2 regions of the Micromonospora sp. NPDC005237 genome follow, and region 2 is predicted to be linked to the other one. Evidence: predicted binding sites of a transcription regulator. Region 2 holds the regulator's gene; the other holds the start of a gene.
What was found. The regulator HrcA, encoded in region 2, represses chaperone genes, less so after heat shock. The targets are predictions, from matches to a motif close to GGTTNGCACNCTCNNNNNGAGNGTGCNAACC.

Region 1 (15,629 bases), on a different contig from region 2:
CGGGCAGGGCCGGCAGGTCGCGGGTCAGCGCGGCCAGGTCACCGAGGGTACGGGAGGCCCAGACCGCGCCGGCCCGCTCGGAGAACTCGTCCAGCGTGAGCCGGCCCTCGGTGGTGTGCCGGTGCAGCTCGGCGACCACCCGGTGGCGGTCGTCGTCGGAGGCGCGCAGCTCGACATCCACGCCGGACAGGGTACGCGGGTCAGCCCACGTCGAGGGGGTCGGCGAGGAGCCGTTCGAAGGCCAGTTCGGCGGCGCCGATCAGGGGCGCGTCCTCGCCCAGTTTGGGGGTGCGCAACCGGACGTGTTCCAGGCAGGCGCCGAGGGCGTTGGAGTTGAGTCGACTGCGGATCTGGGCCGCCGCGGCGAGGTAGAGGTCCCGCATGGTGCCGCCGAAGATGACCATCTCGGGGTTGAAGACGTTCACCAGGTTGGCCACCCCGAAGCCCAGCCAGTCACCGGCCTTGCGGACCGCCGTCTGGGCGCGGGCGTCTCCCCGGTCGGCGGCGTCGAAGACGGCCAGCAGCGCGTCGCGGCCCCGGGCGTCGGATCGTCCGGCCGCGCGGAGCAGGCCGTGCTCGCCGATCTCGGTCTCCCAGCAACCCCGGGCGCCGCACTCGCAGGGCATGCCGTCACGGACCACCTTCATGTGGCCGACCTCGCCGCCGTACCCGCCGTGTCCGGTGAGTCGACGCCCGCCGGCGATGATGCCGGCGCCGACGCCGACGTCGCCGTACAGGTAGATGACGTTGTCGCAGCCGGCCGCGACCCCCCGGGCGTGCTCGGCGAACGCCGCCACGTCGGCCACGTTGCCGACCGTGACCGGCACGTCGAGGCCCAGTTCGGCGCCGAGCGCGGCGCCGATCGGCTCGTCCACCCAGCCCGTGGTGGGGCCGAGCCGGACCAGGCCGTCCTCGCGGCGGACCATCCCGCAGACCGCGACGCCGGTGCCGACGCAGATCGCGTCGGCGGGCACCGCCTGCTGCATCTCCTTGACCGCACCGGCGAGCAGCGGCGCGGCCTCGGCGGCCAGCAGCCCGCGCGGTCGGTCCAGCTCCCGGCGGTCCAGCACCGCGCCGCCCAGGCCGACCCGGGCGGCGCGCAGCCGGTCCACCTCGACGGAGTACGCGTACGCGTACACCCGGGCCGACTCGGGCCGGACGACCAGTGACGGCCGTCCGGCCCGGCCGGTCTCCTTCGGTGTTCCCTCGCTGACCAGTCCGACGCCGGCCAGGTCGGCGGTGAGCGCGCCGATGGTGCTCCGGTTCAGCCCCAGGGTGGTGGTGAGTTCGGCGCGGGTGGTCGCCCCGTGGACGTGCACGTGCCGCAGCAGGGCCCCGAGATTCTGCCGCCGGACCTCCTCCTGGCTGGGTGCCGGGCGCATGCTGGTGCTACCTCCCGCGCGGTCAGCGGGTGCCGGTGGCTGCCGCGCGGCGGCGGGAGAGGGCGTCGACACTGGCCGCGAGCAGCAGCACGACACCGGTGACCACGTACTTGACTCCCGCGCTGTACCCCATCAGGCCCATTCCGTTTTCGATGACCGCGACCACCGCGCCTCCCAGGACGGCGTCGAGGACGCGACCCTTGCCGCCGAAGAGGCTGGTGCCGCCGATCACCGCCGCGCCGACCGCGTAGAGCAGTACGTTACTGCCCCCCGTGTTCGGGTCGACCGAGTTGGCCCGGCTGGCGGCGACGATGCCACCGATGGCGGCCATGGACGAGCAGATGACGAAGACCGAGATCCGGATCCGGTCGACCTCGATGCCGGCCCGGCGGGCCGCTTCCCGGTTGCCGCCGACGGCGTAGATGTGCCGGCCGTAGCTGGTCCGTTGGAGTACGAACGTCCAGATGATCAGCAGCACCGCGATGACCGGCACCACGATCGGCACACCCTTGAGCGAGACGATCAGCACGTTGCGGCTGCGCTCCAGGTTGAGGACGTACACCGCCGTGCCGAGGATGACGGCGAGCACGCCGATCCGGAGCGCCACCACCGCGAGCGGGTCGGTGATCAGGCCACGGGCCACGCGGTTGCGGTGTCGCAGCAACTGCACCGCCGCGTAGCCGACGACCGCGAGGGCGGTCAGCGCCCAGCCCAGCGCGGGGGCGAGGTTGCGGTTGGCGATGGCGACCAGCACCTCGTCGCGGACCGAGATGTTGGTGCCCTCCTTCACGAGCAGCAGCACGATGCCCTGGAAGGCGAGGAAGCCGGCGAGGGTGACCACGAAGGACGGAATGCCGATCTTCGCGACGAGCAGGCCGAGGCTGGTGCCGATGAGCACACCGGTGGCGACCGCGGCCAGCACGGCGACCCACCAGGGGTACCCGAGCACGGTGACCACATTGGCCAGCACGGCCGCGCAGACGCCGCTGGCGAAGCCGGCAGAGAGGTCGATCTCGCCGAGCAGCAGTACGAAGACCAGACCCATCGCGATCAGCGTGACCGCCGCGCCCTGGGTGAAGAGGTTGGCGAAGTTGCCCGCCGACAGGAACGACGACGGCCGCATGATCGCGAAGACGGTGCAGAGCACGACCAGGCCGAGCACCGCCGGTAACGCGCCGACGTCGCCTCCGCGTACCCGGCTGAGGTAGTTGCGGACGTGGCTCCCGACGGTCGGCGGCGGTGTGACGGCTGCGGGGCCGTCCTTCCGCACGGCGGCGGTGGTGGTCATCGGACGCCTCCTGAGATCGAGTCGGCCGGCTCCGGGCCGTCGCCGTTGCTGCCCGGGTCCGTGGCGAGGCCGAGGCCTCCCGAGCGCCCGGCGGTGATCAGCTCAACCACCTGGGCGTGGGTGATGTCGGTGGTCTTCACCTGGGCGACCATCTGGCCGAGGTACAGCGCGGCGATCCGGTCGGAGACGGCGAAGACGTCGTTCATGTTGTGCGAGATGAGCACCACGGCCAGGCCGTTGTCGGCGAGGCGGCGGACCAGTTCCAGGACCTGGGCGGTCTGTGCCACACCGAGCGCCGCGGTCGGCTCGTCCAGGATGACGAGCTTGCTGTTCCACAGCACCGCTTTGGCGATGGCCACGGTCTGGCGCTGACCGCCGGAGAGGCTGGACACGTGCTGGCGGAGCGAGGTGACGGTACGGATGGAGAGCCCCGCCAGGGTCTCGGCGGCGAGCTGTTCCATGCTCGGCTCGTCCAGGACGATGCCCCTGTGCTTCTCCCGGCCGAGGAACATGTTCTGCACGATGTCCAGGTTGTCGCAGAGCGCGAGGTCCTGGTACACGACCTCGATGCCGAGGGCGGCGGCGTCGCGGGGACTGCCGATGTGCACCTGTTCGCCGTTGAACAGGACCTCGCCGGCGTCGGTGGGGTAGATGCCGCTGATGCACTTCACCAGGGTCGACTTGCCGGCGCCGTTGTCGCCGACCAGTGCGGTCACTTCGCCCGGGTGGACGGTCAGGGCGACGTCGCGGAGCACCTGGACGGGACCGAAGCTCTTGTCGATCCCGCGAAGTTCCAGCAGGGGGGTCGCGGACACGGGGTCTCCTTCTTAAGGGAGGGTCGGGGCCCGTCCGGCGGGCGCCGCCCGGCACGGGAGGATGCTCCCGTGCCGGGCGGCGATGGTCGTCCCGGCGGGTACTGCGGCGTCGGTCAGCTGATGCCGGCGTCGGCGCAGGCCTTGGCGTACGCCGCGGTGCAGACCTCTTCCTTGGTCACGTAGCCGTCGGCGATGACGTCCTTGACGTTGTCCTTGTAGATGGCCTTCGGCGTGAGCAGCACCGAGGGGACGTCACGGCCACCCTCCGGGTCCTTCACCGTCTGGCCGGTGTCCTTCTTCTCGCCCTTGGCGAGCGCGATGGCCAGGTCGGAGGCGGCCTTCGCCTCTTCGCGGACGGCCTTGTAGACGGTCATGCACTGGTCACCGGCGAGGATGTTCTGCAGGCCCTCGGTGCTGGCGTCCTGGCCGGTCACCGGCACCTTGCCGTTGAGCTTGTTCTTCCTCAGGATCGAGATGGCCGCGTTGCCGAGACCGTCGTTGGCGGCCAGCACGCCGTCGATCTTGCCGTTGGCCTTGGTGAGCTGCTGCTCGAAGATCGTCGTGGCCTGCGCGTTGTCCCAGGCCGGCACGGCGTCCTCGGGGCCCTTGACGTACTCCTTGGAGTCGAACTTCGGCTTCAGCACCGAGTCGTAGCCGGCCTTGAACAGGGTGGCGTTGTTGTCGGTGGGGGAGCCGTTCAGGTACGCCACGACGGGGTTCTTGGCGTTCTTCTCAGTCAGGCACTTGGACAGGCCCTCGCCCTGGAGCTTGCCGACGGTCTCGTTGTCGAAGCTGACGTAGTACTGGGCGGAGCCGCCCAGGGTGAGCCGGTCGTAGTCGATGGTGGCGACGCCCTGCGACTTGGCCTTGTCGAGCACGGCCTTGCCGGTGCCGGAGTCCAGGTTGACGATCATCAGAACGGTGACGCCGCCGGTGATCATCTGGTCGGCGATGGTCTGGAAGGCGGTCTTGTCGTTCTGGGCGTTCTGGATGTCGGACTGGACGCCGGCGGCCTTGAACGCCTCCTCCAGGAACCGACGGTCCGCGGTCTCCCAGCGGACGGAGGACTTGCTGTCCGGGAGGATGACGCCGATCTTGGGGGTCTTGGCGGAGCTGGCCTTGTCGGAGCCGGAGTCGTCGCCGCAGGCGGTCAAACCGCCGGTCGCGAGCAGGCCCACGGCGGCGATGGTGAGGATCCCCTTACGCATGTGCAGGGTCCTTTCGGAGGTGGGGGAGGTGTTGTTTTGTTGTGTCCGGCAACGTATTTCGCGTCACACTGGTCCCACAAGACCGCGCAGGTGCCAAGTTTGTTGGAAGCGATAACAATTCAGCAACGCGACTGTTACTCCCCGCGTATGCCATGCGGGAGTCGACGTAACGACTGTCGTCAGTGGGTCTGCAACGGCGCGGCGCGGGCGTCGGTCAGCGCCACCAGATCCGCTGCGGCCAGTTCGAGTTGCAGACCGCGCCGACCAGCCGAGACGTAGATCGTCGGCAGATCCAGCGCGGATTCGTCCAGCACTGTGGGCAGGCGCCGGCGCTGCCCGAGCGGGCTGATCCCGCCGCGCACGTAGCCGGTGGCCCGCTCGGCGACCGCCCGGTCGGCCATCGTCGCCCGCTTGCCGCCGACCGCCGCCGCGAGCGCCTTGAGGTCCAGCTCGCCGGTGACCGGGACGACCGCCACGGTCAGGGCGCCGTCGACCTCGGTCACCAGCGACTTGAACACCCGCTCGGGTGCCACACCGAGCGCCTCGGCGACCAGCGCGCCGTAGTTCGGCGCGTCCGGGGAGACCCGGTACGGATGGGTGCGATACGCGATCCCACGCTTGACCAGTAGTGCCGTCGCCGGAGTGCCCTGTCCCGCCACAACGACGACGCTAGTGGACCGGGTGGCCGACCAACACGGTCGGGGCACCGGCGATCCGGGTGAGCACCAGGCTCGCCGCCTGGTCGCCGGCCAGCCGCAGATCCCGCCGCAACTGCTCCGGGGTGAGCGCGGAGCCCCGCTTGAGGATCTCCACCCGGCCCACCCGCCGTTCCCGCAGCAGTGCCCGCAGGCGCTTGAGCGAGAACGGCAGCACGTCGGTGATCTCCAGGCACCGGGCGTACGGGGTGGGCGTCGGCCGGTCGGCGTAGAGGTAGGCGATGCTCGGGTCACCCAGCGTGGCGTCCAGCTGGTCGGCCAGTTCGGCGACGAGGTGCGCGCGGACCACGGCCGGATCCGGGTCGTACAGGTAGCGGCGCGGTGGCCCGACCGGCGCCTCGGTGGCGCCCGAGCCGGTGAGCTGGAAACGGTGCGTCTCGGCGCCCACCTGCCGGTAGAGCGTGGCGCGGCGGGGCACCTGGGCCAGGTCGCCACACCAGAGCGCGGCCTCGACCAGGTCGCCGTCCACGCCTACCCACTCCGCCTCCGCGTCGGCCGGGATGAGCGCGTGGTCCAGGCCCGGCGCCACCTTCACCACCGTGCGCGGCACCCGTTCCGCGAGCCCGGTGACGAAGTCCCACGGTGGCGAGTAGGCGCGCGGGTCGAAGATCCGCCGACCGGTGCCGCTCGTACGTCGGGCCGGGTCACAGAAGACCCCGTCGACCCGGGAGACGTCGAACGCGGTGGCATCGCCGCACTCGACGGTGAACAACTCGGCCAACCCCGCGGCGGCGGCGTTGGCGGCGGCCATCGCGGCGGTCACCGGGTCGGCCTCCACCCCGTACACCCGGATGCCGGCGCGGGCGGCGGCGAGCGCGTCGGCGCCGAGGCCGCAGCCGAGGTCGGCCAGCGTGCGCACGCCGGCCGCGCGCAGCCGCTCGGCGCGGCGGTCGGCGACGACCCGGCGGGTGGCCTGCTCCAGCCCGGCGCGGGTGAGGAACATCCCGGCGGCGGCCGGGCCGAACTTGCCGACCGCCCGGTGGCGCAGCTCGGCCTGGGTGAGCGCCGCCGCGGCCAGCGCGGGCGGCACCCCGCCGGCCCGCAGCGCCGACGCCGCCGTCAGTGGATCACCGCCGGCCAGCTCGGCCGCCGCCGAGAGCGCGGCCGACCCCTCGGGGGTACGCAGCGCCGCCAGCTGATCGAGATCCACCCCACCATTCTCCCGGCCGAGGCGGAAATACCGGCTGGCGGGGCGCGACGCGCTGGCACTCTCCTTGACGGAGTGCTAGCCACGGAATAACCTGCGATTAGCACTCTCACCCTGAGGGTGCCAGCTTCCGGGTCTCGCGACCCGGGTGCGCACGCCAGGCGGACCGGCACCCGCGACGACGGCCCCGCCCGGTGGCATGAGGCAGATTGACGCTGGTCAGCCCCGCTGGCCGGCAACGAAACCAGTAGTACCCCAGGAGGGTATGCCCGTGACTACCGCGACCAAGGTTGCGATCAAGCCGCTCGAGGACCGCATCGTGGTCCAGGCGAACGAGGCTGAGACCACCACGGCGTCGGGCATCGTGATCCCCGACACCGCCAAGGAGAAGCCGCAGGAGGGCACCGTCCTCGCTGTGGGCCCGGGGCGCGTCGACGACAACGGCAACCGGGTTCCGGTTGACGTGCAGGTCGGCGACACCGTCCTCTACTCGAAGTACGGCGGCACCGAGGTCAAGTACGCCGGCGAGGAGTACCTGGTGCTCTCCGCCCGCGACGTCCTCGCGGTCATCGAGAAGTAAGCAACCGATCAGTGTCGCTGCCCCGGTCCGGCTCGCCGGGCCGGGGCAGCTTCGCTTCGAAGGGACATACATGGCGAAGATCCTGAGCTTCTCGGACGACGCCCGGCACCTGCTGGAGCACGGTGTCAACGCCCTCGCAGACGCGGTCAAGGTCACCCTCGGCCCGCGCGGGCGCAACGTCGTCCTGGACAAGAAATTCGGTGCGCCGACGATCACCAACGATGGTGTGACCATCGCCAAGGAGATCGAGCTCACCAACCCCTACGAGAACCTCGGCGCGCAGCTGGTCAAGGAGGTGGCGACCAAGACCAACGACGTCGCCGGCGACGGGACCACCACCGCGACCGTGCTGGCGCAGGCGATGGTCCGTGAGGGCCTGCGCAACGTGACCGCCGGGACCAACCCGGCCGGCCTCAAGCGGGGCATCGACGCGGCGGCCACCAAGATCTCCGAGGCGCTGCTCGGCCGCGCCGTTGAGGTCGCTGACAAGAAGTCGATCGCGAACGTGGCGACGATCTCGGCGCAGGACGCCACCATCGGCGAGCTGATCGCCGAGGCGATGGAGCGGGTCGGCCGCGACGGTGTCATCACCGTCGAGGAGGGCTCGATGCTCACCACCGAGCTGGACGTGACCGAGGGTCTCCAGTTCGACAAGGGCTTCATCTCGCCGAACTTCGTCACCGACCTGGAGGGTCAGGAGTCCGTCCTGGAGGACGCGTACATCCTGGTCACCACCCAGAAGATCTCGGCGATCGAGGAGCTGCTGCCGCTGCTGGAGAAGGTCCTGCAGAACAGCAAGCCGCTGCTGATCATCGCCGAGGACGTGGACGGTCAGGCGCTCTCCACCCTGGTGGTCAACTCGCTGCGCAAGACCCTCAAGGTCTGCGCGGTCAAGGCCCCGGGCTTCGGCGACCGGCGCAAGGCCATGCTCCAGGACATCGCGATCTCCACCGGCGCCGAGCTGGTCGCTCCGGAGCTGGGCTACAAGCTCGACCAGGTCGGCCTGGAGGTGCTCGGCAGCGCCCGGCGCGTCGTGGTCGACAAGGAGAACACCACGATCGTCGACGGCGGCGGCCAGAAGGCTGACGTCGACGACCGGGTCTCCCAGATCCGCAAGGAGATCGAGGCCTCCGACTCCGACTGGGACCGGGAGAAGCTGGCCGAGCGGCTGGCGAAGCTCTCTGGCGGCATCGCCGTGATCAAGGTGGGTGCGGCGACCGAGGTCGAGATGAAGGAGCGCAAGCACCGCATCGAGGACGCCATCGCGGCGACCAAGGCCGCGGTCGAGGAGGGCACCGTGCCCGGCGGCGGCGCCGCCCTGGTGCAGATCCTTCCCGTGCTCGACGACGACCTGGGCTTCACCGGCGAGGAGAAGGTCGGCGTCTCGATCGTGCGCAAGGCGCTGGTCGAGCCGCTGCGCTGGATCGCGCAGAACGCCGGCCACGACGGCTACGTCGTGACGCAGAAGGTCGCCGACATGCAGTGGGGCCACGGCCTCGACGCCGCCACCGGCGAGTACGGCGACCTGGTCAAGGCCGGCATCATCGACCCGGTGAAGGTGACCCGCAACGCGGTCACCAACGCCGCCTCGATCGCCGGTCTGCTGCTCACCACCGAGAGCCTCGTGGTGGAGAAGCCGGAGCAGGCCGAGCCGGCCGCCGCCGGTGGGCACGGCCACGGCCACGGTCACCAGCACGGCCCGGGCTTCTGACCCGGTAGCGACACCCGCCCCGGGGCACACCGTCGTACGGCGGTGTGCCCCGGTTCGTCTCCGCGATCATTACCAAGCGCTGACATGGTTGGCGACCCGGCGGATTGATCGCGCACACTGGGCCGATGAGCACCACGTCGCGGCGGTACGCCGCGCTGGCCGGAGTGACCGCCGCCGCCGTCGCGATCGGGATCGCGGAGCCGGTGGCGGTGCTGACGGGCCCCCGGTCGGCGCCACTGGTCGCGGTGGGCGGGGTGGTCGTCGACGCCGTCCCCGAGCCGCTCAAGCAGTTCGCCATCGACGTCTTCGGCACCGCCGACAAGATCGCCCTGCTGATCGGAACGGCCCTGCTGCTGGGCGCCTTCGCCGCGCTGCTCGGAATGGTGGCGGTCCGCCGGCTGGCCCTGGGCCTGGCCGGCATCGCGGCGTTCGGCGTCGTCGGTGTGGCCGCCGCGCTGACCCGCCCCGGCGCGGACGTCTTCGACGCGCTGCCGTCGCTGGTCGGTGGCGGGCTCGGCGCCCTGGTGCTCTGGCTGTTCATCGCCGGCCCGTTCGAGCTGGACCCCTGGCCCTGGACCCCACCCGCCACCTCCCGCCCGGCAACCCCGCCGGCTGCCGGTCGTGGTGAATGGCCGGTGTCGCCCGCCGGGCCGACGGAGGGCCTGCCGGTCCCGGTGACCCCCGCCGCCCCGCCGGCGCCGGTGACCCCGGCCGCGCCGGCCGCGACTGTCGATCCGGAGTCGCGCCGGCGGTTCCTGACCGGCACCGGCGTGCTACTCGGCACGGCCGCCGTGGCCGGTCTCGGCGGGCGCTGGCTGGCCGGGCGGCGCGGCGTGTCCGCCGCCCGGGACGCGATCCGGCTGCCCGCGCCGGTCGCCCCCGCACCGGCCGTGCCGGCGGGCGCGGACCTGTCGCTGGCCCAGCTCGCGCCGTACGTCACCCCGAATCTCGGGTTCTACCGGATCGACACCGCCCTGGTGGTGCCGCAGGTGGACCCGGAGACCTGGCGGCTGCGCATCCATGGCCGGGTGGGCATCGAGCGCACCTACAGCTACGCCGATCTGCTGGCCCGGCCGTTGGTCGAGCGGTACGTCACGCTGGCCTGCGTCTCGAACGAGGTCGGTGGGGACCTGATCGGCAACGCCCGCTGGCTGGGCGTACCCCTGCGGGAGCTGCTGGACGAGGTGCAGCCGGAGGAGGACGCCGACCAGGTCGTCGGCCGCTCGGTCGACGGTTGGACCTGTGGCACCCCCACCGCCGCGCTCCGCGACGGACGCGACGCGCTGCTGGCGATCGGCATGAACGGCGAGCCGCTGCCGGTCGAGCACGGGTTCCCGGTCCGGATGGTGGTGCCGGGCCTCTACGGCTACGTGTCGGCCTGCAAGTGGGTGACCGAGCTGGAGCTGACCCGGTTCGCCGACTTCGACGCGTACTGGGTGCCGCGTGGTTGGTCCGCCCAGGGCCCGATCAAGACCCAGTCGCGCATCGACGCGCCGCGACGGCGCAACCGGTTGACCGCCGGTCCGGTGACGGTGGCCGGTGTGGCCTGGGCGCAGCACCGGGGCATTCGCCGGGTCGAGGTACGCGTCGACGACGGCCCCTGGCAGGAGGCGCAGCTCGCCCCGACGGTGTCGGTGGACACCTGGGTGCAGTGGTCCTGGCGCTGGGACGCCACGCCGGGCGAGCACCGGCTCCAGGTCCGGGCAACGGACGCGACAGGCGAGACCCAGACCGAGCGCACGCAGAGCGTCGCCCCGGACGGCGCCACCGGCTGGCACACCGTCCCAGTCAACGTCCACTAACCCCCACCCCACCCCCACCCGCCTGACCCCTGGTGATCATGAAGTTATTGCCTCGATCGACGGCGTGTCGGGGCAATAACTTCATGATCGACGGGGGCAGGGGTGGGTGGGGGTGGGGTGGGGTGGGGCAGGCGCGCGGAACCGCGCTCCCGCTGGGCGGGGGCGCGGTTCGCGGTGTTCGGGGTGGGTGCCGGGTCAGGCGACGTTGCGCTGGGCCGGGACCGTCGACTTGTGCGGGCGGCCCAGTCGCGCCTCCAGGCGGGCGACGTCGACCCGGATCTGCCGGCGGTCGGCCAGGTCCTCCCAGCCGACGGCGAGCAGGCGCAGCCGCTCCGACTCGCTGAAGCCGCCCCAGACGCCGTACGGCTCGCGGACCGACAGGGCGTGCGCGGCGCACTCGGCGCGGACCGGGCAGGCCCGGCAGACCGACTTGGCGGCGGACTCCCTGCGCAGCCGGGAGGAGCCCCGCTCCCCGTCCGGGTGGAAGAACTGGGCGCTGTCCCGGCCCCGGCAGGCACCGAGCCGCTGCCAGTCCCAGAGATCGACGATGGGTCCGGGCAGTCTACGTACGTTCGACATCAGCACCCCTCCTCCCGCGCGGCACCGCGAGACTCTTGTGGCCGGCTTCCGGGCGGCGGGCCGCGCAGGCGCACCGTTCCCGGCCTGGACCTCCCGGTACCCGGGCTGCCGCCGGCTCACACGTGTGTGATCCAAAACGTCTAGCAACTCGCGGCTTTTGCCCTATCTGTCGGAAAAGTTCAGATGATTGCCGGGAACCCCCTCCCCAGCCGACGCCGTCATGGTCTGCTCGTGTGCGGAGAGGAGACCACCACAGTGCGTACCGTTCTTGTGTGCGTTCGGACACCGCTCGCGGCTCAGCACCTCACTTCTGCTGCCGCGCGGCTGGGGTTGTCCGCGATCGTCCGTACCGCCGTCTCCGATCCCGAGGTGATGCTGCGACTCGCCGAGCGCCCGGCCGACGTGGTCCTGGCCGACACGGCTCTCACCCGGCCGGACAGCGCGGGTTTCGTCCGCCGGGTGCTGGCCCGCGCGCCGCAGGCCGCGGTCCTGCTGCTCGGCGCCGAGGAGTCCGAGGCCGCCGCCGCCACCATCAGCGCCGGCGCCCGGGGTCTCATCCAGAACGCCGACCACGACCTGACCAGCGCGGTCGCCAAGGCCCTGCTGCTGCTCACCGCACCCGGCCGAGCCTCCCGGCAGCGGGTCACCGACCCGGCCCGGGACACCGCGGCGGTCGGTGGGTCGGGCCGCTCCGCGCCATCGGTACGCGGCTCCGCCGAACCCGGCTGGACGGCCGCGCCCGGCGACGGGTCGCCGGGCATGCCGTCGGTGCCGGTGCAGCGGGGTGACGACGAGGTCGAGTCGGCGACCGACGGGTCGGCAGCCGGCCAGACCGACCCGACCCGGCCCGCCCCGAGCGCCCGCCCCAACCGGGCGTCGATCGGGCTCACCGAACGGGAACTCCAGGTGCTGCTGGGCATGGCCGAGGGCAAGAGCAACGCGGAGATCGGCCGGGAACTGTTCGTGTCCGAGGACACCGTCAAGACCCATGCGCGACGGCTGTTCCGCAAGCTCGGCGCCCGGGACCGCGCCCACGCGGTCGCCGCCGGCTTTCGTGCCGGCCTGGTCTCCTGACCCACGCGGCCCCGCCCCCGGCGGGGTCAGCCAGTGGTCACTCGCCGGTGGTGGCGGTGCCCGGTTCGTCCTCGGTGCCCTCGGTCAGGGTGTCGTGCACCCCGTCGGCGTACCCACGGGCGTAGTCCCAGGTCACGTAGTGGTCCGGGTCCGGGTCGTACGCCGGCTCGTGCACCCGGGGCCGCCCCGAGTTGAGCAGGTGCCGCAGGTTGCCCCGCAGCAGGTCCCAGTCGAAGTAGTGCGGTTCCCGGCAGTCCTCGCATTCGATGACCAGCCCGCGCACCCCGATTGGCGCCAGCAGGGCCTGGTAGATCTCCAGGTCGGCGAGGTCCTCCAGCACATCCTGCCGCTCGACGTCGGTCAGCGGATCCGGCGTCGCGTCGTCGCCCGGGTCGTCCAGGCCTGCGGTCGGGTCGGCCGGGTCGCCGTTGAACGGGTCGATGGGCTCGTCGTGCACCCCCTCACCGTAGACCCAACGCGGCGCGAACGTCCGCCCCCCGGCACCGCGCCCACGCGGCCGCCGCCGACGGAGGTCGCCCAGGTCACTGGGTACGATAGGACGACGTGCCGGCACCGTGGCGTGTTCCGGTGCCCGCCCGCGCCACCTCGCTGAAGCCCATCCGAGCAGCTCAGGAGAGCAATCGTGGAAAATTCGCCCAGCACCGATCTTCCGGCCGGCGTCGAGCACGCCGATCTGGGCGGCCACCTGCCCGAGCTGCCCGCCGGCTCGGCCCGGGTCGTTCCGCTCGGGCTCACCTTCGATGACGTGCTGCTCCAGCCGGGCGAGTCGGACGTCGTCCCCAGCCGGGTCAACACCCGGACGAAGCTCACCCGCGGCATCGAACTGACCGTTCCGCTGCTCTCCAGCGCCATGGACACGGTCACCGAGGCGCGCATGGCGATCGCCATGGCCCGCCAGGGTGGCATCGGCGTGCTGCACCGCAACCTCTCCGTGGAGGACCAGGCGCTTCAGGTCGACCTGGTCAAGCGCTCCGAGTCCGGCATGATCACCAACCCGGTGACCGCCAGCCCGGACGACACCCTGCGCGAGGTCGACGAGCTGTGCGGGCGCTACCGCATCTCGGGTGTCCCGGTGGTGGACGGCGATGGCCAGCTGGTCGGCATCGTCACCAACCGTGACATGCGTTTCGTCTCCGAACCGAGCACCCCGGTCCGCGAGATCATGACCCGGACGCCGCTGGTCACCGCCACGGTCGGGGTGAGCAAGGACGACGCGCTGGCGCTGCTGCGTCGCCACAAGGTCGAGAAGCTGCCGATCGTGGACGACTCGGGTCGGCTGCGCGGGCTGATCACCGTGAAGGACTTCACCAAGAGCGAGCAGTACCCGAACGCCACCAAGGACGACGCGGGCCGGCTGCGGGTGGCCGCCGCCGTCGGTGTCGGCGAGGACTCGTACAAGCGGGCCCGCACGCTCGTCGACGCCGGCGTCGACGTGCTGATCGTGGACACGGCGCACGGGCACCAGCGGGCCGTGCTGGACATGGTCCGCCAGCTCAAGAAGGACGTCACGATCGACATCGTGGGCGGCAACGTGGCCACGTACGCCGGTGCGCGCGCGCTGGTCGAGGCCGGCGCCGACGGGATCAAGGTGGGTGTCGGTCCGGGCGCGATCTGCACGACCCGGATCGTGGCCGGAGTCGGCGTCCCGCAGATCACCGCGATCATGGAGGCGGCCCGTGCCGCCCGCCCGGCCGGCGTCCCGGTGATCGGCGACGGCGGCATCCAGTATTCGGGCGACATCGCCAAGGCCCTGGTCGCCGGCGCCGACACGGTGATGCTCGGCAGCCTGCTGGCCGGCTGCGAGGAGAGCCCCGGCGAGCTGATCTTCATCAACGGCAAGCAGTACAAGGCGTACCGCGGGATGGGCTCGCTCGGCGCGATGCAGTCCCGGGGGCAGGCCAAGTCGTACTCGAAGGACCGGTACTTCCAGCAGGACGTGCTCGCCGAGGACAAGCTGGTCCCCGAGGGTGTCGAGGGGCAGGTGCCCTACCGGGGCCCGCTGTCCGCGGTCGCCCACCAGCTCACCGGCGGGCTGCGGGCCGCGATGGGGTACGTCGGCGCGGAGAGCATCCCCGAGCTGCACCGGCGTGGCCAGCTGATCCGGATCACGGCGGCGGGGCTCAAGGAGAGCCACCCGCACGACATCCAGATGACCGTCGAGGCGCCCAACTACCACTCCCGCTGACCATCCCCCAACAACCTGGAGTCCCCCATGCGTGACGTGGTCGAGATCGGGCTGGGCAAGACCGCGCAGCGCGGTTACCACCTGGACGACATCGCCATCGTGCCGAGCCGCCGGACCCGGGACGTCGACGACGTCTCGACCGCGTGGCAGCTCGACGCGTACCCGTTCGGCATCCCCTGTGTCGGGCACCCCTCGGACGCCACGATGAGCCCGTCCTCGGCGGTCCGGCTCGGTCAGCTCGGCGGTCTCGGCGTGCTCAACGTCGAAGGGCTGTGGACCCGCTACGAGAACCCGACGAAGGTGCTGGAGGAGCTGGCCGGCCTCGACGAGGACGCCCGCGCCACCAAGCGGCTCCAGGAGGTGTACGCCGAGCCGATCCGCCCGGACCTGATCGCCGAGCGGGTCCGCGAGCTGCGCGCCGGTGGCGGCACGGTGGCGGTGCGGGTCTCCCCGCAGCACACCCTGGCGCTCGCCCCGGTCATCCTGGACGCCGGAGTGGACATCCTGGTCATCCAGGGCACCATCGTGTCGGCCGAGCACGTGTCGACGACCGACGAGCCGCTGAACCTCAAGGAGTTCATCGCCGACCTCGACCTGCCGGTCATCGTCGGCGGCTGCACCGACTACAAGACGGCCCTGCACCTGATGCGTACCGGCGCGGCCGGCGTGATCGTCGGCATCGGCGGCGACGAGTGGTCGACGACCGAGTCGGTGCTGGGCATCCGGGTGCCGATGGCCACCGCGATCGCCGACGCCGCGGCGGCCCGTCGGGACTACCTCGACGAGACCGGCGGCCGGTACGTGCACCTGATCGCCGACGGCGACATCCAGACCTCCGGTGACATCGCCAAGGCCCTCGGCTGTGGCGCGGACGCGGTGATGCTCGGCGAGCCGTTGTCGCTCTGCGACGAGGCGCCCGCCGGCGGCGCCTGGTGGCACTCGGCGGCCAGCCACCCGTCGCTGCCCCGCGGCGCGTTCGAGGTCGCCGGTGAGCCGCTCGGGTCGATGGAGCAGCTGCTCTTCGGCCCGGCGGACGAGGCCGACGGTCAGCTCAACCTGTTCGGTGGGCTGCGCCGGGCGATGGCCAAGTGCGGCTACCGCGACCTCAAGGAGTTCCAGAA
Region 2 (15,629 bases):
CGGTGGTGAGCCGCTCCTCGGCCTCCTCGTGCAGGACGAACCCGGCGGCGGCGCCGGCGATGCGGCGGGCGACCGTCGCGGTGGACTCGTCCGGCGCGCCGGCCACCACCGGCAGCCAGGGCCGGCGGGCCTGCTTCGCCGCCTCGCGGGCGGTGGCGACCCACTTCTCGCGGGCCCGTACGCCCCGGTCGCCGCGCCACTGGGCCACCGAGCGCGACGCCGCCCAGGGCACGATCTCGTCCACCCCGACCTCGGTCATCGCCTGCACGGCCAGCTCGCCCCGGTCACCCTTGGCGATGCCCTGCACGGTGACGATCCGGGGTACGGGCGCGTCCGCGTACCCCCGGGAGGTGACGGCGACCTCCAGGCTGCCCCGGCCGACGGCGGTGACCACGGCGGCGGCCGTGCCGCCCCGCCCGTCGGCGAGCAGCAGCTCCTCGCCGACGCGCAGCCGCTGCACGGTGGCGGCGTGGTGCCCCTCGGGCCCGTCGAGGGTCAGCGCGTCGCCGGTGGGCAGCGCGTCGACCAGGAAGAGCGGCGCGGACACGTCAGGCGTGGCCGTTGAACGCGTCGCGCATCCGGGAGAAGAAGCCGCCCTGCTTGGTCAGCTCGGCGACCTCCTCACCCCGGGTCTTGGCGAAGTCGCGCAGCATCTTCTCCTGGTCGGGGTCGAGCTTGGTGGGCGTCCGGACGTCGAGGTGCACGTAGAGGTCGCCCCGGCCGGTGCCGCGCAGGTGCGGCACACCCCGGGCGCGCAGCCGCAGCGTGCTGGCCGGCTGGGTGCCGGCCTTGACGTCGACGGTCTCCTCGCTGTCCAGCGTCTTGATGGTGAGCCGGGTGCCCAGCGCGGCGGCGGTCATCGGCACGGTGACCCGGCAGTGCAGGTCGTCGCCCTTGCGGGAGTAGACGTCGTGCGGCCTCTCGTGGATCTCCACGTAGAGGTCACCGGCGGTGCCGCCGCCCGGGCCGACCTCGCCCTGCTGGGCCAGCCGGATCCGCATGCCGTCCTCGACACCGGCCGGGATCTTGACGGTGAGCGAACGGCGGGTGCGCACCCGGCCGTCGCCGGCACAGGTGGGGCAGGGGTGCGGGATGGTCGTGCCGTAGCCCTGGCAGACGGTGCACGGCCGGGCGGAGACCACCTGGCCGAGGAAGGTGCGCTGCACCGACTGCACCTCGCCCCGACCGCCGCACGCCTCGCAGGTGGCCAGGTGGGTGCCGGCTGCCGTGCCGGCGCCCGAGCAGGTGGTGCAGAGCACCGCGGTGTCGACGGTGATCGGGGCCTCGACGCCGAACGCCGTCTCGTGCAGGTCGAGTTCGAGCCGCAGGATCGCGTCGGCGCCCGGCCTGGTCCGCGGCCGTGGGCCACGGGCGCCACCTGCCGCGCCGCCGAAGAACGCGTCCATGATGTCCTGGAAGCCGACGAACGGGCCGGCTCCGCCCGGACCACCCGGGCCGCCCGCGCCGCCGCCTCCCGGGGCGAGCGGGTCGCCACCCAGGTCGACGATCTGCCGCTTGCGGTCGTCCGAGAGGACCTCGTACGCGGCGTTGATGTCCTTGAACTTCTCCTGGGCCTCCGGGTCCGGATTGACGTCCGGGTGGAACTGGCGTGCCAGCTTGCGGTAGGCGCGCTTGATCTCGTCATCGGAGGCTTCCCGGCTGACACCGAGGATGCCGTAGTAGTCCCTGGCCACTGCGTTCCGTGTCCTCATGTTCGTCTCGCGTTACGCCGACCGGCGGCCGCAGCCGGCCGTCGGCCCTGACTGGTCAGTTCTGGGCCAGCAGCTCGCCCACGTAGCGTGCCACGGCGCGCACCGTGGCGATGGTGCCGGGGTAGTCCATGCGGGTGGGCCCCAACACGCCGAGGCCGCCCACGATGGTGGCCCCCGGGCCGTACCCGGTGCTGACCACCGAGGCGGCGCGCAGGTTGTCGAACTCGTTCTCGTCGCCGATCAGGACCCGGGTCGTGCTGGGCTCGGTCTCGCCGATGAGCTTGAGCAGCACGACCTCCTCCTCCAGCGCCTCCAGGATGGGTCGCAGCGAGCCCTGGAAGTCGAGTAGGCCGCCCCGGGTGAGGTTGGCGGTGCCGGCCAGGGCGATGCGTTCCTCGTGCCGCTCGACAAGCGTCTCCAGCAGGACGGTGGAGAGGGTGGTCATCGCCGGACGCAGCTCGGCCGGCGCCTCCTCGACCAGCGCCTGCACCAGCGGCGGGGTCTCGGACAGCCGGGCGCCGGCGAGCTTCTCGTTGACGAGCCGGCGCAGGTCGGTGACGTCGTCGGCGGGGACCGGGCCGGGCAGCTCCACCAGCCGCTGCTCGACCCGCCCGGTGTCGGCGATCATGACGAGCATCAGCCGGGTGGTGGAGATCGGCACCAGCTCCAGGTGCCGCACCGAGGAGCGGGCCAGGCTCGGGTACTGCACGACGGCCACCTGCCGGGTGAGCTGGGCGAGCAGGCGTACGGTGCGGTGCACCACGTCGTCGAGATCGACCGCGCCGACGAGGAAGCGCTCGATGGCCCGACGTTCGGCCGGACTGAGCGGCTTGACCCGGGACAGCCGGTCGACGAAGAGGCGGTAGCCGCGGTCGGTGGGCACCCGGCCGGCACTGGTGTGCGGCTGCCGGATGTAGCCCTCCTCCTCCAGCACGGCCATGTCGTTGCGGACCGTCGCCGGGGAGACCCCGAGCTGGTGGCGCTCGACCAGCGCCTTGCTGCCGACCGGCTCCTGGGTGGAGACGTAGTCCTCGACGATGGCGCGGAGCACGGCGAGCTTGCGGTCGTCCAGACCCATCCTCCGCACCTCCTGTCGCACGTCGGCCGGCGGCCCACCCGGGGCCGACGGCCGTCCTGGCACTCGACTGTAACGAGTGCCAGTCTACGTCGGCACCCCCGCCGACGCGATGATCAACGACAGGCCGTGGGTGCGGCCCGCGCCACCTTGCGCGGGCCGATCGGCCCGCGCGGCCGGGCGGTATCGCTCTGGTGCGACGTTGCCGCCGACACCTACCGTGACAGTCATGACTGAACCACCTCGCCCTCCCGGCGCGGGAGACCCCGGCAGTTACCCGCCGGAGCCGACTCTCCCGGGCTCGCCCTCCGCGGCCGAGCCGCCCACCGCACCACTGTCCGGGGCACCCGGCCCGGCCGGCTATCCCCCGGCCGGTGGCTATCCGCCGCCCACCGGTGACCAACCGCCGTCGGGCGGCTACCCTCCGCCAGGTGGTTACCCCCCGCCGGGCGGTTACCCCCCGGGCGGCCCGACTGGCGGCTATCCGACCGGCGGCGCCTTCGGCGGCCCCGGCGGCGGCTACGCCAACAACGAGGACAAGACCTGGGCGCTGGTCGCGCACTTCGGCGGCGCGGCCGGCATGATCATCAGTGGGGGCGTGCTCGGCTGGGTCGCCCCGCTGGTGGCGATGCTGGCCCGGGGCAACCAGTCCCCGACGGTCCGGGCGCACGCCGTCGCCGCGCTCAACTTCCAGCTCATCTGGTCGATCGTCGGCCTGGTCGGCTGGGTGCTCTCGTGCATCCTGATCGGCTTCATCGGCGTCGGGGCGGCCATCATCCTCGGTGCCGTGTTCGGCATCCTCGCCGGCATCAAGGCCAACGAGGGCAGCCTCTACCGCTACCCCCTCTCGGCCAACCTCGTCAAGTGATCCGGGCCGGCCGCTCCCCCGGCCGGTCCGGCGCACCGCCCGCACCGCCGGCCGGGGCGCGGGCTGACCGGCGACGGTCGGTCGCACCTGCCGGCCGGGCGGCGCGTCCGGGTCAGGGCAGCAGGTCGCGGACGACCGCGTCGGCGAGCAGCCGGCCGCGCAGCGTGAGCACCGCTCGGCCGACGGCGTAGTCCCCGGCGGCCAGCAGGCCGTCGGCGAGGGCCCGCTCGGCGCCGGCCCGGCCGGCCGCGTCGAGCACCGCCAGCGGCAGCCCGCTGGCGAGCCGCAGCCGGAGCATCACGTCCTCCATGTGGGCCTCGTCGACGGTGAGCACCTCGCGGGCCAGGCCGGGTGACGCGCCGGAGGCCAGCCGCTGGGCGTACGTCGTGGGGTGCTTGACGTTCCACCAGCGCACCCCGCCGACGTGGCTGTGCGCCCCCGGGCCGAGCCCCCACCAGTCCGCGCCGGTCCAGTAGAGCAGGTTGTGCCGGCACCGGGCCGCGTCGGTGCGCGCCCAGTTGGACACCTCGTACCAGGACAGGCCGGCCGCGTCGAGGGCGGCCTCCGCGGCCAGGTAGCGGTCCGCGGCGACGTCGTCGCTGGGGTACGCCAGCTCGCCGCGCCGCATCCGGGCGGCGAGCCGGGTGCCGTCCTCGACGATGAGGGCGTACGCGCTGACGTGATCGACCCCGGCGGCGACGACCTGCTCCAGGGTTGCGGCGAAGTCCTCGGCCCGCTCCCCCGGCGTGCCGTAGATCAGGTCCAGGTTGACGTGCTCGAACCCGGCGTCGCGTGCCTCCAGGGCGGCGGCGGTGGCCCGACCGGCGCTGTGTTTGCGGTCCAGGATCGCCAGCACCCCCGGGGAGGCGGACTGCATGCCCAGCGAGATCCGGGTGTAGCCGGCTGCCCGCAGCCGCCGCAACGACTCCGGGGTCACCGACTCCGGGTTGGCCTCGGTGGTCACCTCGACGTCGGCGGCGAGCCCCCAGGTGCGGTCGATGCCGTCGAGGATGCGGGCCAGGTCGTCGGCGGGGAGCAGGGTCGGGGTGCCGCCGCCGACGAAGACCGTGTCGACCCGGGGCGGCGGGCTGTCGCCGAGCACCCGGGCGGCGAGCGACAGCTCGGCCAGCACGGTGTCGGCGTACGCCTCGCGGCTGGCGCCCCCGCCCAGCTCGGCGGCCGTGTAGGTGTTGAAGTCGCAGTAGCCGCAGCGACTGGCGCAGAACGGCACGTGGACGTACACGCCGAAGCCGCGCGCGCCGACCGCCGAGGTGGCGGTGGCGGGCAGCGATCCGTCGACGGGGACGGTCTCACCATCTGGAAGGACGCCGGGCATGGCCACTAGTGTGCCCGGCATGACCTCTCCCGACGTCCTCGTGCGGGTCGCCACGGCCCGTGGGGTGACCACCCTCACCCTGGACAGCCCACACAACCGCAATGCGCTCTCCACCGCCCTGATGACCCAGTTGCTGGCCGGACTGGCCGACGCGGTGGCCGACGACGCGGTCCGGGTGATCGTGCTGGACCACACGGGCCCGGTCTTCTGCGCGGGCGCGGACCTGAAGGAGACCGCTGCGGCGTACGCCAGCGGCACGGTGCCGGCCGGGATGCTGGGGGACGTGCTGGCGGCGCTCTGGGACTGCCCGAAGCCGGTGCTCGCGCGGGTCGCCGGGCCGGCTCGGGCCGGCGGGCTGGGCCTGATCGCGGCCGCCGACCTGGCGGTCTGCGCCGACGAGGCGACGTTCGCCTTCACCGAGGTGCGGATCGGGGTGATCCCGGCGGTGATCTCGGCAACCGTGCTGCCCCGCCTGCACCCGCGTGCCGCCGCCGAGCTGTACCTGACCGGCGACACCTTCGACGGCCGACGGGCGGCCGAGATCGGCCTGGTCACGGCCGCCGTGCCGGCGGACGGGCTGGACGACGCGGTACGGCGCTACTGCGACTCGCTGGTGCGCGGCGCGCCCGGCGCGCTGGCCGGCGCGAAGGAGCTGCTGCGCCGACCGGGCACCACCGAGCTGCGGGCTGACCTGGCGCGGCTGTCCGCCCTCTCGACCGGTTACTTCCTCTCCGACGAGGGGCGCGAGGGGGTCCTGGCCTTCCGGGAGAAGAGATTAAGTCGATGGGTGGCCGCTCTGGACGGTGGTTCCGCTGATCATGCCGGGTAGGGGCGGGACGCGCCGCTGAACGTGCCGGGTAGGGCCGGGACGTGTCAATCGGTCAAGTCCTTGACCGGTCAATCGCTTCCCGGCGTCCAGGTCGGGTGACGTGGCAGACAACCCGGAGCCCGGTCGGCGCGGCAGGTGAGTTCGGCGCCGGAGCGGGAACGTCCCGATCGGTACGCGGCGGCAGCGCGGACCCCGAACCGGTCGGACGACCCGGACGACGCCACCGGGGACGTACGCTTGTCGAACTGTCGATCAGGGGGTGTGGGTGCGAACTCGGGCAGCCGTGGCGGGTGGAGTGGTGCTCATCCTCGTCGCTGTGATCGCGATCTGGCTCGTCGTCCGGCAGGTCGGGGATCAACTGCGACTGCCGCGGGCGGGACGCACCTGCACGGTCCAGGCCGACGGCCGGGTCGCGCTGGACGTCGAGCAGATGGCCAACGCGGCGACCATCGCGGCGATCGGCGCCCAGCGCGGAATGCCGGAGCGGGCCGTGGTGATCGCGCTGGCCACCGCCTACCAGGAGTCGGGGCTGCGCAACCTCGCCGACGGCGACCGGGACTCGGTCGGCCTGTTCCAGCAGCGCCCGAGTCAGGGCTGGGGCACGTCGGCGCAGATCCGCGACTCCCGCTACGCGGCGAACAGGTTCTACGCGGCGCTGAAGAAGGTGCGCGGCTGGGAGAAGATGCGGGTCACCGATGCCGCCCAGCGGGTGCAGCGCTCGGCGTTCCCCGAGGCGTACGAGAAGTGGGCCGACGACTCCGAGGTGCTCAGCAAGGCCCTGCTCGGCGACGTCACCGGCGCGGTGGCCTGCACGGTGGGGCGTACCCCGGTGATGCACGGCGCGGCGGCGACCGCCCAACTGACCCGCAACCTGGTGCTGGACTGGGGCGTGTCGAGCGCCGGCCCGGCCAGCCAGACCGGGCTGGCGGTGACGGCGGACGACCAGCGCGACGGTTGGCGGTACGCGCACTGGCTGGTCTCGCACGCCCAGGACCACGGGGTGAAGCGGGTCCGCTTCGGCGACCTGGAGTGGACCGCCCGCAACGGCACCTGGGGCCGGGTCACCGGCGAGCAGGGCCCCGCGGGTCAGGTGGTGGCCGAGGTCTTCGCCGAGGGCTGACGACCCGGATCTCTTAACCGGCAGTCACCGCACAATCGGGCACCGCACCACATGATGCCCAATTGACCACAGAAATCTCACTGTCCGCAGCAGTACCGCTGCACATGGTCTGGTCCGGGTCCGCCCGCGCCGCACGCCCTCCCCGATGTCTGGACAGTCGCGTTACGATCGGCGGCCTGTGCCAGAAATGGTTTCACCTCATGGGGAGGGGTACGACGCGGTGTTCGATTACGGCGACCGGACCGGCTACGAACCGATCAGCGACACTGACCGCAAGGAGTTCCACGAGCAGGGCTTCCTCCTGCTGCGCAACGTCCTGACGGAGGACCACCGGGCGGCGCTGGAGGCGGCTGTCGACCGCGTCTACGCGGAGGAGCAGGCCAAGGGCAACACCAAGAAGGACGGCACGCTGCACCTGCTGGGCTTCCTGGAGCGTGACGAGCTCTTCGGCGAGCTGCTCACCCACCCGATCGCCTTCCCGTACATGTGGGGGCTGGCCGGCTGGAACATCTACACCCACCACAACCACCTGGACGTCACCCCGCCGGCCGCCGAGCCGGAGAAGCCGTACTGGGGCTGGCACCAGGACGGGTACCGGCAGAACTCCGACCCGGAGACGATGGACCCGAACCTGCCCCGGCCGATGTTCTCGCTGAAGGTCGCGTACGTGCTGTCCGACCTGTCGCAGACCGGCCGTGGCGCCACCAAGGTCATCCCGGGCAGCCACCTGTGGAACTCGCTGGACCGGCCCAAGGACCTCAGCGTGCACAACCCGGACCCGGAGGGCACGGTGGAGATCACCGCGAACCCGGGCGACGCGTTCATCTTCGACCGTCGGCAGTGGCACTCCCGCTCGACGAACCTGTCGACCATCACCCGCAAGATGCTCTTCGTCGGCTACACCTACCGCTGGATCCGGCCGCTCGACGAGCTGCACCCGGACCTGAACGGCGAGTGGTACCGCAACCGCACCCCCGTGCAGCGCCAGCTGATCGGTGAGGGCACCCACACCGCCAACTACTGGGGCATCAACTGGGACGGGTACGTCGACGACGAGATCCCGCTGCGCAAGGAGCTCAAGGAGCGCGGCCTGCTCGACCGCAACATTCCCTGGCTGCGCTGATCACCTGCGTCTGCGAACGGCCCCCCGCCACCGTCGGCGGGGGGCCGTTCTCGTATCCGCTTCCGGGCCACCCGGTGCCGCGCTGTCGGTAGCGTGACGGCCGGCTACCCAACGCTGGCGTGTCGTCTCGGCACCGCGCTCAGCCGTGCGTTCCTCGCGGCGGCGCGGTCAGCCGCGCGAGGCCAGGCGGCGGCGGGCCTTCTCCCGGATCGGCTCCGGCAGGTCGTCCGCGTCGAGCAGGCGGGGCAGCAGCTCCGGCTCCAGGCTGGTCGCCCGGAACACCTCGCCGATGGTCACCCCGTGCGCGGGCCGCTCCACCACCTCGACCGGGTCGCCGGCACCCACCTTGCCCTCGCGCAGCACCCGCAGGTACGCCCCCGGGGAGGCCCGCACGGTGAAGCGCCGGATCAGGTCGGGCACACCCCAGAAGCCCGCGAACGTCGTGCAGGGAGTACGCGGCATCGTCACCTGGAGCACCGCTGTGCCCACCGCCCACTGTTCGCCGATGACCGCGCCGGTCACGTCGACGGCGTAGGTGGTCAGGTTCTCCCCGAAGCCGCCCGAGCGGACCGACCGGCCGATCTCGGCCGACCACCACGCGGCGTCCTCCTCGGCGTACGCGTAGACGGCCTTGTCCGGCCCGCCGTGCACGGCCCGCTCGCCGATGAAGTCACCGGCCAGGCCACCGGTGAGCACCGCCACGGGCCCGTCGACCGGTCGCTTGTCGATGCCGCTACGACCGCTCGCGTCGCCCGCCCACGCCGCCTCGGTCACGATGCCGAGGTTCACCGCTGCCACCCTGCCCGTCATGACGGACAGCCTAGGTGAATCCGCGGTACGGGCTTGACCTTGACGCTGCGTCAACCCCCCCGACTGACCGCCGGGGGTCGGGTCCGACCGGTCAGCCCTTGACGGCGCCGGCCACCAGGCCGGAGACCATCCGCCGCTGCACCAGCAGGAAGAAGATGATGACCGGCAGGGTGAACAGGGTGGAGGCGGCCATGACCGGCCCCCAGTTGGTGTCGTCGCGGCCGAAGAAGAACGTCATCGCCACCGGCAGCGTGTAGCGACCCTGGTCGTTGATGAACGTCAACGCGAAGATCAGCTCGTTCCACGCGGTGATGAAGGAGAAGATGCTGGTGGCGACCAGGCCGGGCGCGACGAGCGGGAACAGCACCCGACGGAACGTCTGGGCCCGACTCGCGCCGTCGATGGCCGCCGCCTCCTCCAGCTCCTTGGGCACTGCGGCGACGAAACCGCGCAGCATCCAGACCGCGAACGGCAGCGAGAAGCCGAGGTACGTGAGGATCAGGCTGGGCAGGGTGTTGTAGAGCCCGAGCCGCTGGATCATCAGGAACAGCGGGATGACCAACGCCTCCAGCGGGATCATCTGCACCACGAGCAGCATGATCAGGAAGCTGGTCCGCAGCTTGAAGCGGAACCGGGCCACCGCCGTCGCGGCGAGCAGGGCGACCAGGCCGCTGAGCACCACCGTGGAGACGGCGACGATCGCGCTGTTGAGGAAGAAGTCCAGAAAACTGACGCCGGGGATCAGGTTGCCGGTCAGGATCTCCCGGTAGTGCGCCAGCGTCGGGTGGGCCGGCACCGGCTGCGGGGTGGACGAGAAGATCTCGCTGCTCGGCTTCAACGAGGTCGAGATCATCCAGTAGACCGGGAACGCCGCGAAGAGCGCGACCAGCAGCCCGGCGGCGTTGAGGGCCACCTTCTTCACGACTCGTCCTCCTGCCTGAGCACCATCCGTACGTAGAAGCCGGTCACCACGAGCAGGATCAGCGTGAGGATCACCGCGATGGCCGCGCCGAGGCCGTACTTCGGTGGCGGAGAGAAGGCTTCGGCGTACGAGTAGATGGAGAGCATGAACGTCGGCCGGTCCTGGGTGCCGCCGGCCAGGACGAACTGCTGGGTGAAGACCTTGAAGTCCCAGATGGTGGAGAGCACGATCAGGATCCCGAAGACCGGGCGCAGCAGCGGGAACGTGATCTTCCAGAAGACCCGCCACGGGCTGGCACCGTCCACCCGGGCCGCCTCGTGCAACTCACTCGGCACGCTCTTCAGGCCGGCGAGCACGCTCACCGCGATGAACGGGAACGAGTGCCACACGACCACCAGGGTGAGGATGGCGAAGAAGAGCAGCGGCGAGTTGAACCAGCCGTAGCCGGTCCAGTCGCTGCGGCCGAACAGGGCGTGGGAGAACCCGTCCGGCAGCGCGTTGAACAGCCAGGTGACCAGGCCGCTGGTGTCGTCGAAGATCCACTTCCAGACGATCGTGCCGGTGAGCGCCGGGGTGGCCCAGGCGAGCATCACGCAACTGGCGACGAAGGTGGCCATCTTGCGGCCGAGCCGGTTGAGCAGCAGCCCGACCAGGGTGCCGAGCACCATCGTGAGCAGCACGTTCGCCGCGGCGAACAGCACCGTGTTGCGCAGCACCGTCAGGAAGAACGGGTCGGAGAGGATGTCGGTGTAGTTGCCGAGCCCCACCCACGGCCACTCCCGGTCGCCGCGCAACTGCCGGACGCTGTTGAGCCGGTAGAAGGACATCGCCACCACCTGGCCGAGCGGCCAGAGCAGCAGCACCCCGATGATGACGAGCGCGGGCAGGAGAAGCAGGTACGGCAGGCGGTCCACCGGGCGACGCCGCCGCGCGGGGGTCTCCCGCGCGGCGGACGTCTCGGCGCTCTTGGTCAGTGAGCTCACTTGCTGTTCAAGATGCCTTCCATCTCGGCGGCCGCGTCGGCGGTGGCCTTCTCGACCGTCTTCTGACCCTTCATGACCGAGCTGTTCATCGCCTGGGTCACCGTCTTCGTCCGGCTGACCTCCACCCACTTCGGGGTGAGCGGCGTGAGCTTGGTGTTCTGCATGGTGGTGGCGAAGGCCGCCATCACCTTGTCGTTGGCGTACGTGTCACCGGCGACCAGATCCTGGTAGACCGGGAAGAAGCCGAGGCTGCTCGCGAAGCTCTGCGAGTTCTTCTTGTTCAGCAGCACCGTCAGGTAGTCCCAGGCCAGATCCTGGCGCTCGCTGTCCTTCCAGATCGCCACGTCCGAACCGCCCGCGAAGCCGGGCGCGGCCTTGCCGTCCGGGCCGGGGATCGGGAACGTACCCCAGACCTTTTCGATCTCGGGGTTGTCCTTCTTGATGGCGGCCTGCTGCCAGCTACCGGCGAACGCCATGGCGGCCTTGCCGGTGGCGAACTGGGTGCGCGCGTCGATCTCGTTCCACCCGGCGGCGGCCGGCGGGGCCACCTTGTGGACGGTCACGAGGTCGGTCCAGTACTTGACGGCCCGCTGCGCCTCCGGCGTCGTGTAGCCGGACTTCCAGGCGCCGCCCTGGTTGGTCGCGATCTCCGCGCCAGCGCCCCAGAGGAAGGAGTAGAAGGGCAGCTCGGAGTTGCCCGGCAGCGCGATGCCGTAGGTGCCCGGCTTCTTCGCCTGCACGGTCTTGGCCACCGTGACCAGGTCGTCCCAGGTCTTCGGCGGCTGGACGCCCGCCTCGGCGAACCAGTCGGTGCGGTAGTAGATCGCCCGCACGCCCGCGTACCAGGGGACGCCGTACTGCTTGCCGTCGAGCTGCGCGTTGCGGACCAGGTCGGGCAGCAGGTCCTTGCCGTCGGCCCAGCCGCCCATCCGGCCGCTGACGTCGGCGAGCGCCTCCTGCGCGGCCCAGCCCTGGGTCTCGGTGTTGCCCAGCTCGGTGATGTCCGGTCCCTCACCACCGGCGAGCGCGGCCTGGAACTTCTTGGGCGCCTCCAGCCAGGGGATGTACTGCACGACCACATCGGTGTCGGGGTGCTTCTGGCGGAACTCCGCCTCGACGCCGTCGAGGAACTTGTTCTGCGCGTCGCCGCCCTCGCCCATCATCCAGACCGTGAGCTTGCTGTCGTCGCCCGCCTTGTCGTCGGAGCCTCCGCAGCCGGTCAGCACCATCGCGGCCGAGGCCACCACGGCGGTGACCGGGGCCAGCCGCTTCCACCTGTTCACGCCACTTCTCCCCTCGCGCCGCCTGGAACTTACCTTCTCCGCCGCACCTTAGTACGAAGAAATCCTTTACGACAGTGGGCGGGCAGGCCGAAGCGTCGCGACCGTACCGCAGGGAACCGACCCGACGGGCCCGTGGCATCGGGCCGAATCCGGGCACTTCACCACGAAAGAGCGCCCGACCAGTGGTCGGGCGCTCTTTTCCGTGGTGCGGTGATGCCAGGTTGTTACCGGGTGACGCTGCGGCGGCGACCCACGCCGGCCACCAGCGCGACCGCGATCGCGGCCACCACGACCTGCACCAGCAGCTCCGTCCAGTCGATACCGGCCGTCTCGGTCGCGATACCCATCGCCCGCGCCAGCACCGTACCCAGCAGAGCCGCACCAACACCGATCAGCAGGTGCAGCCACATCGGCATGTTCTGCCGACCCGGAACAACCAGGCGGCCGAGCGCCCCGACGATGAGACCAACAACGATGGCAGTGATGATGCCCCACACGGTGAGCTCCACGGTCGCCCTCCTTCTAAGAATGTCTGACACACAATGTGTGCTTCCTGTCGTGACGACTAAGTTCCCGACCCACCGAAAAACCAAACCGACTTCGCGGCTCAGAGGATCACGATTTGGTCAACAGCGGCACGTTCCACCGGGCCCCCGGGCGGCGCGGACCGGGACACCGCGATCGACTGAGCCTGGCCGGGAGGTGCGCTGGCTGCGCACGGGCATGATCGACTCCAGTGCCCCGATGTGGCGGTGTCTGGCGAACCGAATGCCGGCCACGTCGCCGCAGTGGAGAGCGGCCCCACCCACCGGCCCGGCGAACGCCGAGGGGCGCCCGGCCTGTCGGCCGGGCGCCCCTCGGAAGTGGTTCGGTGTTACGGGTGTGCTGGTGTTATCGGGTGACGCGGCGGCGGCCACCCACGCCGGCCACCAGCGCGACCGCGATCGCGGCCACCACGACCTGCACCAGCAGCTCCGTCCAGTCGATACCGGCCGTCTCGGTCGCGATACCCATCGCCCGCGCCAGCACCGTACCCAGCAGAGCCGCACCAACACCGATCAGCAGGTGCAGCCACATCGGCATGTTCTGCCGGCCCGGAACAACCAGGCGGCCGAGCGCCCCGACGATGAGACCAACAACGATGGCAGTGATGATGCCCCACACGGTGAGCTCCACGGTCGCCCTCCTTCTAAGAATGTCTGACACACAATGTGTGCTTCCTGTCGTGACGACTAAGTTCCCGACCCACCGAAAAACCAAACCGACTCAACCGCAGAGAAGTTGCCGGCGTCGATGCGGAACGGCTGCGTCGATTGAGGTGGGAGCGCGTCCACACAGGTCAGGCAACATGTTGCCCAGGGCGACGACCCCATCCACGCCCCCAAAAATTCCTCCCCCAACCACCTCCCACCCACCCACCCGGGCGGGCTTGCGCCCCCACCCGGCCCCGGTGATCAAGAGGTTTGCGTCAGAATCCGGGCTGCGGCTGACGCAAACCTCTTGATCACCGGGGCGTGGGAGGCGGGACCGGGGGCCAGGGGTGGGGGTGGGGGTTACTTTTTGGGGGCCTTGCTGTCGCCGGAGTCGGAGGACAGGGCGGCGATGAAGGCTTCCTGCGGCACCTCGACGCGGCCGACCATCTTCATCCGCTTCTTGCCTTCCTTCTGCTTCTCCAGCAGCTTGCGCTTACGGCTGATGTCACCGCCGTAGCACTTGGCGAGGACGTCCTTGCGGATCGCGCGGATGGTCTCCCGGGCGATGACCCGGCTGCCGATGGCCGCCTGGATCGGCACCTCGAACTGCTGGCGCGGGATGAGGGTGCGCAGCTTGGCGGCGATCGTGACGCCGTAGTTGTACGCCTTGTCCTTGTGCACGATGGCGCTGAACGCGTCCACCGGCTCGCCGTGCAGCAGGATGTCCACCTTCACCAGGTCGGACGCCTGCTCGCCGGACGGCTCGTAGTCGAGTGAGGCGTAGCCCTTGGTCCGGCTCTTCAACTGGTCGAAGAAGTCGTAGATGATCTCGGCGAGGGGCAGGGTGTAGCGCAGCTCCACCCGGTCGGCGGAGAGGTAGTCCATTCCGAGCAGGCTGCCGCGCCGGCCCTGGCAGAGCTCCATCACCGCGCCCACGTAGTCGTTGGGCGTCAGCACGGTGGCCCGCACCACCGGCTCGTACACCTCGGCGATCTTGCCGGTGGGGTACTCGCTGGGGTTGGTGACGACGATCTCGGCGCCGTCGTCGGTGATCGCCCGGTACACCACGTTGGGCGCGGTGGAGATCAGGTCGAGGTTGTACTCGCGCTCCAGCCGCTCTCGGATGATCTCCAGGTGGAGCAGGCCGAGGAAGCCGCAGCGGAAGCCGAACCCGAGCGCGCCGGAGGTCTCCGGCTCGTAGTCCAGGGCGGCGTCGTTGAGCTTGAGCTTGTCCAGGGCCTCACGCAGGTTCGGGTAGTCGGACCCGTCGATCGGGTAGAGGCCGGAGTAGACCATCGGCTTCGGGTCCTTGTAGCCACCCAGCGCCTCGGCCGCCGGCCGGGCGTTGATGGTGACCGTGTCACCGACCCGGGACTGCCGGACGTCCTTCACACCGGTGATCAGGTAGCCGACCTCGCCGACGCCGAGCGCCTCGGCCTTCACCATCTCCGGTGAGATGACGCCGATCTCCAGCAGCTCGTGCACCGCCCCGGTGGACATCATCTTGATCCGGTCGCGGGCGCTGATCCGGCCGTCGATGACCCGGACGTACGTGACGACGCCGCGGTAGACGTCGTACACCGAGTCGAAGATCATCGCCCGGGCGGGCGCCTCGGCGTCGCCGACCGGCGGGATGAACTGCCGGACGATCTCGTCGAGCAGGTACGGCACGCCCTCGCCGGTCTTGCCGGAGACCCGGATGCAGTCGGCGGGGTCCCCGCCGATGAGGTGGGCCAACTCCTCGGCGTACTTCTCCGGCTGGGCGGCCGGCAGGTCGATCTTGTTGAGCACCGGAATGATGCGCAGGTCGTTCTCGAGCGCCAGGTAGAGGTTGGCCAGGGTCTGCGCCTCGATGCCCTGCGCGGCGTCGACCAGCAGCACGGCGCCCTCGCAGGCGGCCAGCGACCGGGACACCTCGTAGGTGAAGTCGACGTGCCCCGGGGTGTCGATCATGTTGAGCACCGCGTGCTCACCGGCCCGCTCGCCGTCGCGGATGGTCCACGGCATCCGGACGGCCTGGCTCTTGATGGTGATGCCGCGCTCGCGCTCGATGTCCATCCGGTCCAGGTACTGCGCGCGCATCTGCCGGGGGTCGACCACGCCGGTGAGCTGCAACATCCGGTCGGCCAGGGTCGACTTCCCGTGGTCGATGTGGGCGATGATGCCGAAGTTCCGGATGCGACCGGGGTCGGTGGCACCAGGGGCGTTCGCGCCGGGATCGAGCTTCGGTGGCACAGCGGTCCGTTCTGGTCGGCTGACGTGAACAGGCCGGCGCGCCGCCGACCCCCTCCATGTTCCCACGCCGCCGGGGTACGCCCGCTGCGCGGGCGACGGATCGGCCCCGGCGACCTCTCACTCCATGGGCGGCTCGACGA

Region 1: groES (co-chaperone GroES) is a predicted target of HrcA. The motif match lies at 6,655-6,685, and genes of this name have one in related genera.

The regions. Positions count from the first base shown of each region.
Region 1 is NZ_JBEXHJ010000011.1:97,940-113,568, forward strand. Features, by position in the region: gene ABZT87_RS27565 (DUF1707 domain-containing protein) at 1-181, opposite strand, end outside; gene ABZT87_RS27570 (ROK family protein) at 201-1,382, opposite strand; gene ABZT87_RS27575 (ABC transporter permease) at 1,405-2,670, opposite strand; gene ABZT87_RS27580 (ATP-binding cassette domain-containing protein) at 2,667-3,485, opposite strand; gene ABZT87_RS27585 (substrate-binding domain-containing protein) at 3,599-4,693, opposite strand; gene ybaK (Cys-tRNA(Pro) deacylase) at 4,873-5,352, opposite strand; gene ABZT87_RS27595 (methyltransferase domain-containing protein) at 5,363-6,559, opposite strand; gene groES (co-chaperone GroES) at 6,822-7,136, shown strand; gene groL (chaperonin GroEL) at 7,207-8,847, shown strand; gene ABZT87_RS27610 (molybdopterin-dependent oxidoreductase) at 8,973-10,649, shown strand; gene ABZT87_RS27615 (WhiB family transcriptional regulator) at 10,845-11,228, opposite strand; gene ABZT87_RS27620 (response regulator transcription factor) at 11,484-12,302, shown strand; gene ABZT87_RS27625 (DUF5319 domain-containing protein) at 12,340-12,759, opposite strand; gene guaB (IMP dehydrogenase) at 12,946-14,508, shown strand; gene ABZT87_RS27635 (GuaB3 family IMP dehydrogenase-related protein) at 14,536-15,629, shown strand, end outside.
Region 2 is NZ_JBEXHJ010000003.1:690,132-705,760, forward strand. Features, by position in the region: gene ABZT87_RS12065 (16S rRNA (uracil(1498)-N(3))-methyltransferase) at 1-547, opposite strand, end outside; gene dnaJ (molecular chaperone DnaJ) at 549-1,694, opposite strand; gene hrcA (heat-inducible transcriptional repressor HrcA) at 1,768-2,790, opposite strand; gene ABZT87_RS12080 (DUF4870 domain-containing protein) at 3,017-3,655, shown strand; gene hemW (radical SAM family heme chaperone HemW) at 3,768-4,991, opposite strand; gene ABZT87_RS12090 (enoyl-CoA hydratase-related protein) at 5,011-5,820, shown strand; gene ABZT87_RS12095 (hypothetical protein) at 6,080-6,940, shown strand; gene ABZT87_RS12100 (phytanoyl-CoA dioxygenase family protein) at 7,161-8,063, shown strand; gene ABZT87_RS12105 (MOSC domain-containing protein) at 8,232-8,873, opposite strand; gene ABZT87_RS12110 (carbohydrate ABC transporter permease) at 8,965-9,795, opposite strand; gene ABZT87_RS12115 (sugar ABC transporter permease) at 9,792-10,778, opposite strand; gene ABZT87_RS12120 (sugar ABC transporter substrate-binding protein) at 10,775-12,061, opposite strand; gene ABZT87_RS12125 (GlsB/YeaQ/YmgE family stress response membrane protein) at 12,286-12,570, opposite strand; gene ABZT87_RS12130 (transglycosylase) at 12,953-13,237, opposite strand; gene lepA (translation elongation factor 4) at 13,615-15,489, opposite strand; gene ABZT87_RS12140 (DUF4240 domain-containing protein) at 15,607-15,629, opposite strand, start outside.